DNA from 2 places in the Stackebrandtia sp. genome. Region 2 is predicted to be linked to the other one. Evidence: riboswitches for the same ligand, from Rfam matches in the RefSeq annotation. Region 2 holds a riboswitch; the other holds the start of a gene.
The links. Region 2 has a riboswitch for cyclic di-AMP ahead of VE172_RS07065 (C40 family peptidase). Riboswitches for the same ligand answer to the same signal wherever they lie in the genome.
Positions count from the first base shown of each region.

Region 1: linked by a shared signal. The riboswitch ahead of VE172_RS04530 (coiled-coil domain-containing protein) and the one ahead of VE172_RS07065 (C40 family peptidase) in region 2 are both predicted to bind cyclic di-AMP.

Region 1 is NZ_DASQPW010000062.1:10,958-14,889, forward strand. Features, by position in the region: gene VE172_RS04515 (CBM96 family carbohydrate-binding protein) at 1-839, shown strand, start outside; gene VE172_RS04520 (MarR family winged helix-turn-helix transcriptional regulator) at 928-1,347, shown strand; gene VE172_RS04525 (MFS transporter) at 1,354-2,574, shown strand; cyclic di-AMP (ydaO/yuaA leader) riboswitch at 2,705-2,855, shown strand; gene VE172_RS04530 (coiled-coil domain-containing protein) at 2,874-3,845, shown strand; partial or broken gene VE172_RS04535 (hypothetical protein) at 3,864-3,932, shown strand, end outside.
Region 2 is NZ_DASQPW010000094.1:1,391-5,322, reverse strand. Features, by position in the region: gene VE172_RS07070 (C40 family peptidase) at 485-1,471, opposite strand; gene VE172_RS07065 (C40 family peptidase) at 1,591-2,541, opposite strand; cyclic di-AMP (ydaO/yuaA leader) riboswitch at 2,555-2,725, opposite strand; gene VE172_RS07060 (metal-sensitive transcriptional regulator) at 2,938-3,225, shown strand; gene VE172_RS07055 (heavy-metal-associated domain-containing protein) at 3,249-3,464, shown strand; gene VE172_RS07050 (hypothetical protein) at 3,465-3,932, shown strand, end outside.

The sequences.
Region 1 (3,932 bases), on a different contig from region 2:
GACAGGACGTCTTCCACACGTACCACAGGGGACAGTCCGAGCTGTTCCCCACGGCCGACGAGACGCGGACCGCCAGCGACCCGACGAACCCGCGCGCCCTGTTCGTCAACTGGAAGCCCACCGGGGCCAGCTGGGCCGAGATCGCCAAGGGCGATCCGACCATCGACGCCTTCCTGGACAAGGTGGGCGCGCACGTCGCGCGCGACTTCGGAGACCGCCCGTTCTTCTTCACCGTCCACCACGAACCCGAGGACAACGTCAACCCGGACCCGAACTCCGGCTACACCGCCTCCGACTACGCGGCGATGTATCGGCACGTCATCGAGCGGCTGCGCGCGGCCGGGGCGACCCACATGATCTCGGTGATGGTCTACATGGCCTACATCAAGTGGACCCAGGAGCCGTGGCACGACCAGCTGTACCCCGGTAACGACGTGGTCGACTGGATCGCCTGGGACACCTACGGCTACAGCGATCCCGGCTACGGCAACGGTGACTTCGCCGAGCTGGTGGACCGGGTCGGCAGCCACGGCCAGAGCTGGCCGGGCTTCTACCGCTGGGCGGCCGAGAAGTTCCCGTCCAAGCCGTTGATGGTCGCCGAGTGGGGGGTCTGGTATTCGTCCAGCAGCCCCCAGCACCAGGCGGACGTCTTCAACGGGGCGGTGGCCCAGATGGCGCACTTCCCGCGGCTGAAGGCGCTGGTGTACTTCGAGTCGTCCAGCGCCGAGGGGCGGGATTCCCGGGTGGACATCAACTCCGGCAGTCTGGACGCCTACCGGCGCTTCGCCGACTCGCGGCCGTTCTCGGTGAATCTCACGGTGCCGGGCGCGACGAAGTAGGGGTGTGTCGCGGTAGACCTTGTGCCCGGACCGCGTCGGCGATATAGTTAGCTCAGCTAATTAGTTTAACTAACTATCTGGAGTCTCCGTGGACACCCGAGAACTCGCCGCCGACGTCAACCAGACCCTGCGCGACGCCATTCTCCTGCTGCGCCGCGTCTCGGCCGACGCCGACATCTCGACGCCCCGCCTGGCCGTGCTGGGCTCGCTCGCGGAGAACTCGCGCCGCATGAGCGAACTGGCGCACGAACACGGCGTCCGACTGCCCACCATGACCGCGCAGGTCAACCGCCTGGAACGCGACGGACTGGTCGAACGCGGCCGCGGCGACGACGACGCCCGCGTGGTCACCGTGGCCATCACCGAACGCGGGCGCGAAGCCCTGCGGGCCGGACGGGCCGTGCGCATCGACTACCTCGCCGAGCGGCTGTCCACCCTCACCGCCTCCGAACGCCGCGCCATCGCCGCGGCCCTGCCGGCACTCGCCCGATTGAGCAAAGGAGCCTGACCTCACATGTCCTCCCACCCCCAAAACGCCTCCGGCGGCATCCTGCGTCAGCCCGCCGCCGTGTGGGCCACCGCCTTCGCCGCCGTCGTGGCCTTCATGGGCATCGGCCTGGTCGACCCGATCCTGCCGTCCATCGCCAAGGGCCTGAAGGCATCGCCCAGCCAGGTGTCGCTGCTGTTCACCAGCTACTTCGCCGTCACCGCCGTGGCCATGCTCATCACCGGATTCGTCTCCAGCCGGATCGGCGGCAAGAAGACCCTCCTGATCGGACTGGGCATCGTGGTGGTGTTCGCGTCGCTGTCGGGAACCTCCGACAGCGTCGCCGAACTGGTCGGTTTCCGGGCCGGATGGGGACTGGGCAACGCGATCTTCGTGGCCACGGCGCTGGCCGTCATCGTCGGCGCCGCCTCCGGCGGGGCCGAGGCCGCCATCCTGCTGTACGAGGCCGCCCTCGGTCTCGGCATCTCGATGGGGCCGCTGGTCGGGGCGCTGCTGGGGGACTGGCACTGGCGCTTCCCCTTCTTCGGCACCGCCGCCCTGATGGCCATCGGATTCATCCTGATCGCCACGCTGTTGCGCGGCGAGACCACCTCGCGGGTCAAGACCCGCCTCACCGACCCGCTGCGCGCCCTGGCCCACGGCGGACTGTCCACAACGGCCATCGCCGCGGTGTTCTACAACTTCGCGTTCTTCACCGTCCTGTCGTACACCCCGTTCGTCCTGGGCATGAGCGCCTACGGCATCGGCGCGGTCTTCTTCGGCTGGGGCGTGGCCGTGGCCGTCAGCTCCGTGTTCATCGCTCCGCAGCTGCAACGCCGCATAGGCTCGGTCAACACGATGTACGTCGCTTTGGGCCTGCTGGTGATCTGCCTGACCGGCATCGGTCTGTCGGGCACCGCCGGCGTCGTCACCTTCACCGTGCTGACCGGCTTCGCCATCGGCGTCAACAACACCGTGTTCACCGAGGCCGCCATGGAGGTGTCCGACGCGCCGCGCCCCGTGGCCTCGGCGGGCTACAACTTCGTGCGCTGGGCGGGCGCCGCCCTGGCCCCGTACATCGCCAGCAAGCTGGGAGAGGACATCGACCCGGTCGTGCCGTACCTGCTGGGTGCGGCCTGCTGTGTGGCGGGCATCGTGGTGCTGGCGGTGCGGCGCTCCCACCTGTCCACCTTGGACGAAGTGGACGTCGATCACGACTACCACGACGCCGAAACCGTTGCCGCGTAAGAGCGCGTGCTGTAACCGACACGGGCAGTATTGTTGCCGATTCGTGATCGCCGCCTTGTCCCGCTGGAAGCGACCCGCTAGGGTGGCCTGGGGCCGCCGCCCGATTGCCGCCGCACCCGGCGCAGGCAACGGCGGCCCACCGCCGAGTCATCCTCCGGGATGAGCCGGGGACCCACCGCCTCGCGCCCCCGCGAGGACCGGGGTGAATCCGCGCCACGCGCGGTAGGGCAGTCTCGCAGCCCGAACCCGACAGCTAACTCGGTAGGCGGACGAGACGAAAGCGCACTTACGTGAAGCGAATGGCCACCCGATTGCCGCTGGTGTTGGCGATTATCGCCGCCCTCGGCCTGCTCGTCGGCCCGGTGACCTCGTCGCCGGCATACGCCGACGACGAAAAGGTCAAACTGAACAAGAAGCTCGAAGCGGCCAACAAGGACTACGTCAAGGCCAAGAAGAAGGTCGAGGCCGCCAACAAGCGCCAGAAGCGGCTGCGCGCCGACATCGCCCGGGACAAGAAGCAGATCGACAAGCTGTCCGACGACATCGGCGACTTCGCCGAGGCGATGTACATGAGCGGCGGGCTGTCCACCGCCACCGCGGTGCTGAGCGCCGGCTCCCCCGACACCGCCATCGACAGCCTGTCGACGGTCAACTACCTGGGCGAGCAGAGCGCCGGCGGCCTCAACAAGTTGAAGGCCGCCGCCGAGGACCTGGACGCCGCGAAGGACTCGCTGGCCGACCAGATCGACGCCGCCAAGAAGGCCGCCGCCAAGAAGAAGAAGGCCAAGGAGAGGGCGCAGGCCGCCGTCGACAAGGCCAACGGCGGGCCGAGCTCCGGCAGCGGCGGGGCCGCCTCCCCCTTCCCCGGCGGCGGATCGGGCTGCTCCGAAAACGATCCGACCGGCACCGGCGGTTGCGTCACCCCCCGGATGCTGCACGCCTACAACGAGGTGCGGAAGGCCGGGTATACCCGCTACACCAAGTGTTGGCGGCAGGAGAGCAGCAGCCAGGGCGAGCACGGCTTGGGCCGCGCCTGCGACTTCTCGGTGTCCACCGGCGGTTTCGGCGGCGTGGCCAGCGGGGGCGACAAGGAGTACGGCAACAATCTGGCGGGTTGGGCGGTGAACAACGCGTCCGCCCTGGAGATCTATTACGTGATTTGGTACAACCGAATCTGGATGGCATCAACCGGCTGGGCGGACTATTCCAGCGGCCACACCGGCAATCCGTCGCAGGACCATACGAACCACGTCCATATATCGGTCAACTGACTCCAGAAAGACTCGTGCGTGACTACCCCCATCGGACGCCGCTTGACGGTGCTTATGGCAGTGCTGTGCGCTTTGATCCTGATCCCC
Region 2 (3,932 bases):
GACGGTACGGACGGAACCGACGGCGCGCCAGGCACCGAAGGCAACGGGCATTCGGTTGACGGCGTCGTCGGGTCCTTGGCGTGTTTGGCGTCGCCGGTACCGCCGGCGTCCGCCGGCGCCCCGCCAGTGTCCGCCGGCGCCCCGCCAGTGTCCGCCGGCGGCGGAGACGTGTCGGACGGCGGTGTCGGGCAGTTGGGCAGCGACGGCGCCCCCGGCACCGAAGGTACGCCCGGTACGGATGGCACGTCGGGCACCGACGGCACGGACGGTGCCGCCGGTTCGGCCTGCGCCGCGGTCGATGTGAGCCCCAGTGCCGCGATACCCACGCCGCTGGCGATCAACAGTCCCGCAATGGTGCGTGAGGTGACCCTCATGTGTTCCCCCTGGATCCTCGCGAATCACGCGTGGTGATCTGTCGATTTTCACCGTAGGTGACTTCGGACACTCGTGTTTCGCGAATCGGGGATCCGGTCGTTACCGACGCTCAGCCCGGGCGCCCGTAACCGACGATCGGTCCCTGATCGATGGTCGCCACCCGCACCGTCTGCCCCTCGTTCGGGGCGTGAATGATCTTGCCGTCGCCGACGTACATCCCGACATGGTGGATGTCGGAGTAATAGAACACCAGGTCCCCGGGCTGGAGCTCGCCGCGGCTCACGTGGGCGATCGTGGCGTACTGCGCCGAGGCGCTGTGCGGCAGGCTCACCCCCGCCGCACCCCAGGCCGCGCTGGTCAGCCCGGAGCAGTCGTAGCCCGGGTTGCCGGTGCCTCCCCATTGGTACGGGGCACCCAGCGCGCCGTTGGCGTAGCTCACCGCCGTGGCGGCGGCACCGGCGCTGCCGCCGGGGACCGGGGGAGCCTTCAGCCCGGGCGTGTCCTGATAGCCCTGTCCCATGGCGTTGTCGCGCAGCCGGCGCAGGGACGCCTGGTCGGCGCGGATCGCGGCTTCCTTCTTGTGCTTGCGGGACTCCAGCCGGGCGCGCTCGCTCGACAGGTCCTTGATCTTCGCCGACTCGGTGTCCAGCAGCCTGGTCGCCTCGGTCAGCCGCGACACCTTGGTCTCGCGGTCGGCGGCCAGATAGTCCAGGGTCGACATCCGATCGGCGAGGTCGTCGGGCGTGGCGCCCACGAACGGCGTCACCGTCACCCACGGCCCGCTCTCGTACAGGGAGGCCGACAGGTCGCCGACCTGGCGTTCGGACTCCCGCACGCGATCGCGCAGCGGCGTGATGGTCTCGCGGTCGGCGGCGTGCCGCTTCTTGAGGTGATGCAGCTTGTCGACGGTGTCGTCGTAGTCCTCGACGATGGCCTCGAGCTGCGAGGATGCCTTGTGGACTCGAGATTCGAGTTCCTTCATGGACGGCTGGGCGGAGGCGGTGCCCGCGTCCAGCAGCGTCATGGCCGCGCCGATGAGGCCGGCGACGAGCAGCGACGCCACCGTACGGCGATGAAATTGGGAAACGGTCGACATGACCGTGCTCCTGTGGGTCCCCGGGGGTGGTGACACATGCAGGGGTCAGCAGCTAGTGAGCGTACCACCACGCCCCCGGGGAGTCAGCGGCCGGATTCGGTTCCGGTAGGGGGAAGCGGCTAGGACGGACGCCCGTAACTGTTGATCGGCATGTCGTCCATGTTCGCCACCTGGACGTTTTCGCCCTCCTGCGGCGCGTGGACGACCTTGCCCTCACCGACGTACAACGCCACGTGGTGAATGTCGCCGTAGTAGAACACCAGGTCGCCGGGCGCCAGCTCGCTGCGCGAGACGCTGGCGGTCTCGTTGCGCTGCGCCGAGGCCTGGTGCGACAGGGAAACGCCGGCCTGCCGCCAGGACATCATGGTCAGACCCGAACAGTCCCAGGAGCCCGGACCGGCGGCGCCGTAGCTGTACGGCTCGCCGATCTGGTTCTCGGCGTAGGCGACCACGGCCTTGGCGTGCCCGGACGGCGGCGGAGCCGTGCCGCCGGAGCCGCTGCCGATGCCGTACTGGTCGCGCAGGTCCTGGAGGTGGTCCACCTCGGCCTGGATCTTGCCGCGCTTCTTGCTGATGTCGGACTTGGTGTGTTTCTGGTCGTCCTTCAGCTCCTCAAGGCTCTTGCGCTTCTCCTTGAGGTCCTTCACCGCGCCGATCTCGTCCGCGACATCGGCGGCCTGGGCCGCGTTGATGGCGCCCAACACGGAGATGCGCTTGAGGGCCTCCTCGGGGGAGTCGGCCAGGGCGCTGCCGGTGGCGGTGAGGTGGTTGCCGGAGGTGTAGGACTCGTAGGCGATGTCGCCCAGCAGGTCCTTGGCCTTGCCGGCCTCCTTCTCGAGCTTCGGGAGGTCCTTCTTGATCTTGCTGATCTTCTTCTCGGTGGCCTTGAGGTCTGCCTTGGCACCGTTGTACTTCTCGGTGATCTTCTCCAGGTCGTTGCCCTTGTCCTTCAGTTCCTTCTTGACCTCGGACAGCGAGGAGGGATCGGCGGAGGCGGGGGCGGACGCGGGGACCGTCACGAACAGCAATGTGGCGGCTGCCGCGGCGATGAAGGCGAAACGCTTGTTCACCGGCAGTCGTGCTCCTTCTTCCTTCAACCGCCTACCGGGTTAGCTGACGGGTTCGGGCGGGAAGAAGCACATCTCGATCGCCCTACCATCGACCCGCCGTTTTCCACAGCGGACCGTCGGATTCACCCCGGGGAACCTGGGTCCCCGGCTCGCCGCTCGCGCGGCGACTCGGCGGTGTCTTCCGGTGCCGCCTGGAATGGCGAACGGGGGTCCGGACATGACAGCCCCCAAGACTAGAGGGGCGCGGCGAGGATCAGCAAGGTCTGGGAGGCTGTTATTTGCCCTGCGCGGCAAGATTTTTCCCCGAAACAACACTGCGGTGTCGGCGGTTTACGCAACGATGTCAACGGTGGCGGTTTTTACCCCCAGGGGGTATAGTGAGCGACGGAGGTTTTCATGACCGAGTACTGGTATTCCACGGACCGTGACGCGCTACTCAAGCGGCTTCGCCGCGTCGAGGGGCAGGTACGCGGTATCCAACGCATGGTCGACGAGGACACCTACTGCATCGACATATTGACCCAGATTTCGGCGGCCAACAAGGCGCTGCAGGCGGTGGCGCTCAACCTGCTGGAGGGACATCTGGGCCACTGTGTCGCCGAGGCGACCGCCAAGGGCGGTGACGAGGCCGCCGAGAAGGTGAAGGAGGCGTCCGAGGCGATCGCCCGGCTGGTTCGCTCATAACAGTCGCAAATGGAGGAAAGATCGTGACCACCCGGACCTACAAAGTCACCGGAATGACCTGCGAGCACTGCGTCAACGCGGTCAAGGGCGAACTGTCCGAAATCGACGGCGTGACCGCCGTCGACGTCGACCTGGCGGCCGGCGCGGTGACGGTGACGTCCCGCGAGGCGCTGGAATCCGACACCGTCGGTGCCGCCGTGGACGAGGCGGGCTACGCGTTGGCCGGTACCGTCGACTGAGTGAGGCTTCCGAAGCTCCCCGAAGCGCTGCATCGCTACGCGCCGATCATCGTCGGCGCCGTGGTGGCGGCGCTTCTGGTCGGCGTGGGGGTCGGCCGGCTCTCGGCGCCCATCAAGGACACCGCGAACCCGTCGGCCTCCGGCACCACCGGCCCGCCCTCGGTGGCGCCCGACGGCCACATCCACGGCATGGGCTCGATGCCGGGCATGGGCGGCGCCGGAACGCCCGGGGTCGGGGGCCAGTCGCTGTCGGAATCGGGGTACACCCTGGTTCCCGGCCGCACCAAGGTCTCCGCCAGCCCGAAGCCGCGCCCCTGGACCTTCAGCATCATCGACGCCGAGGGAAAGCCGGTCACGAAGTTCACGCGGGTGCACACCAAGCTGCTGCACCTGTTCGTGGTGCGCCGCGACATGACCGGTTTTCAACACATTCACCCGAAGCTGGATGCCAAGACGGGCAGGTGGAGC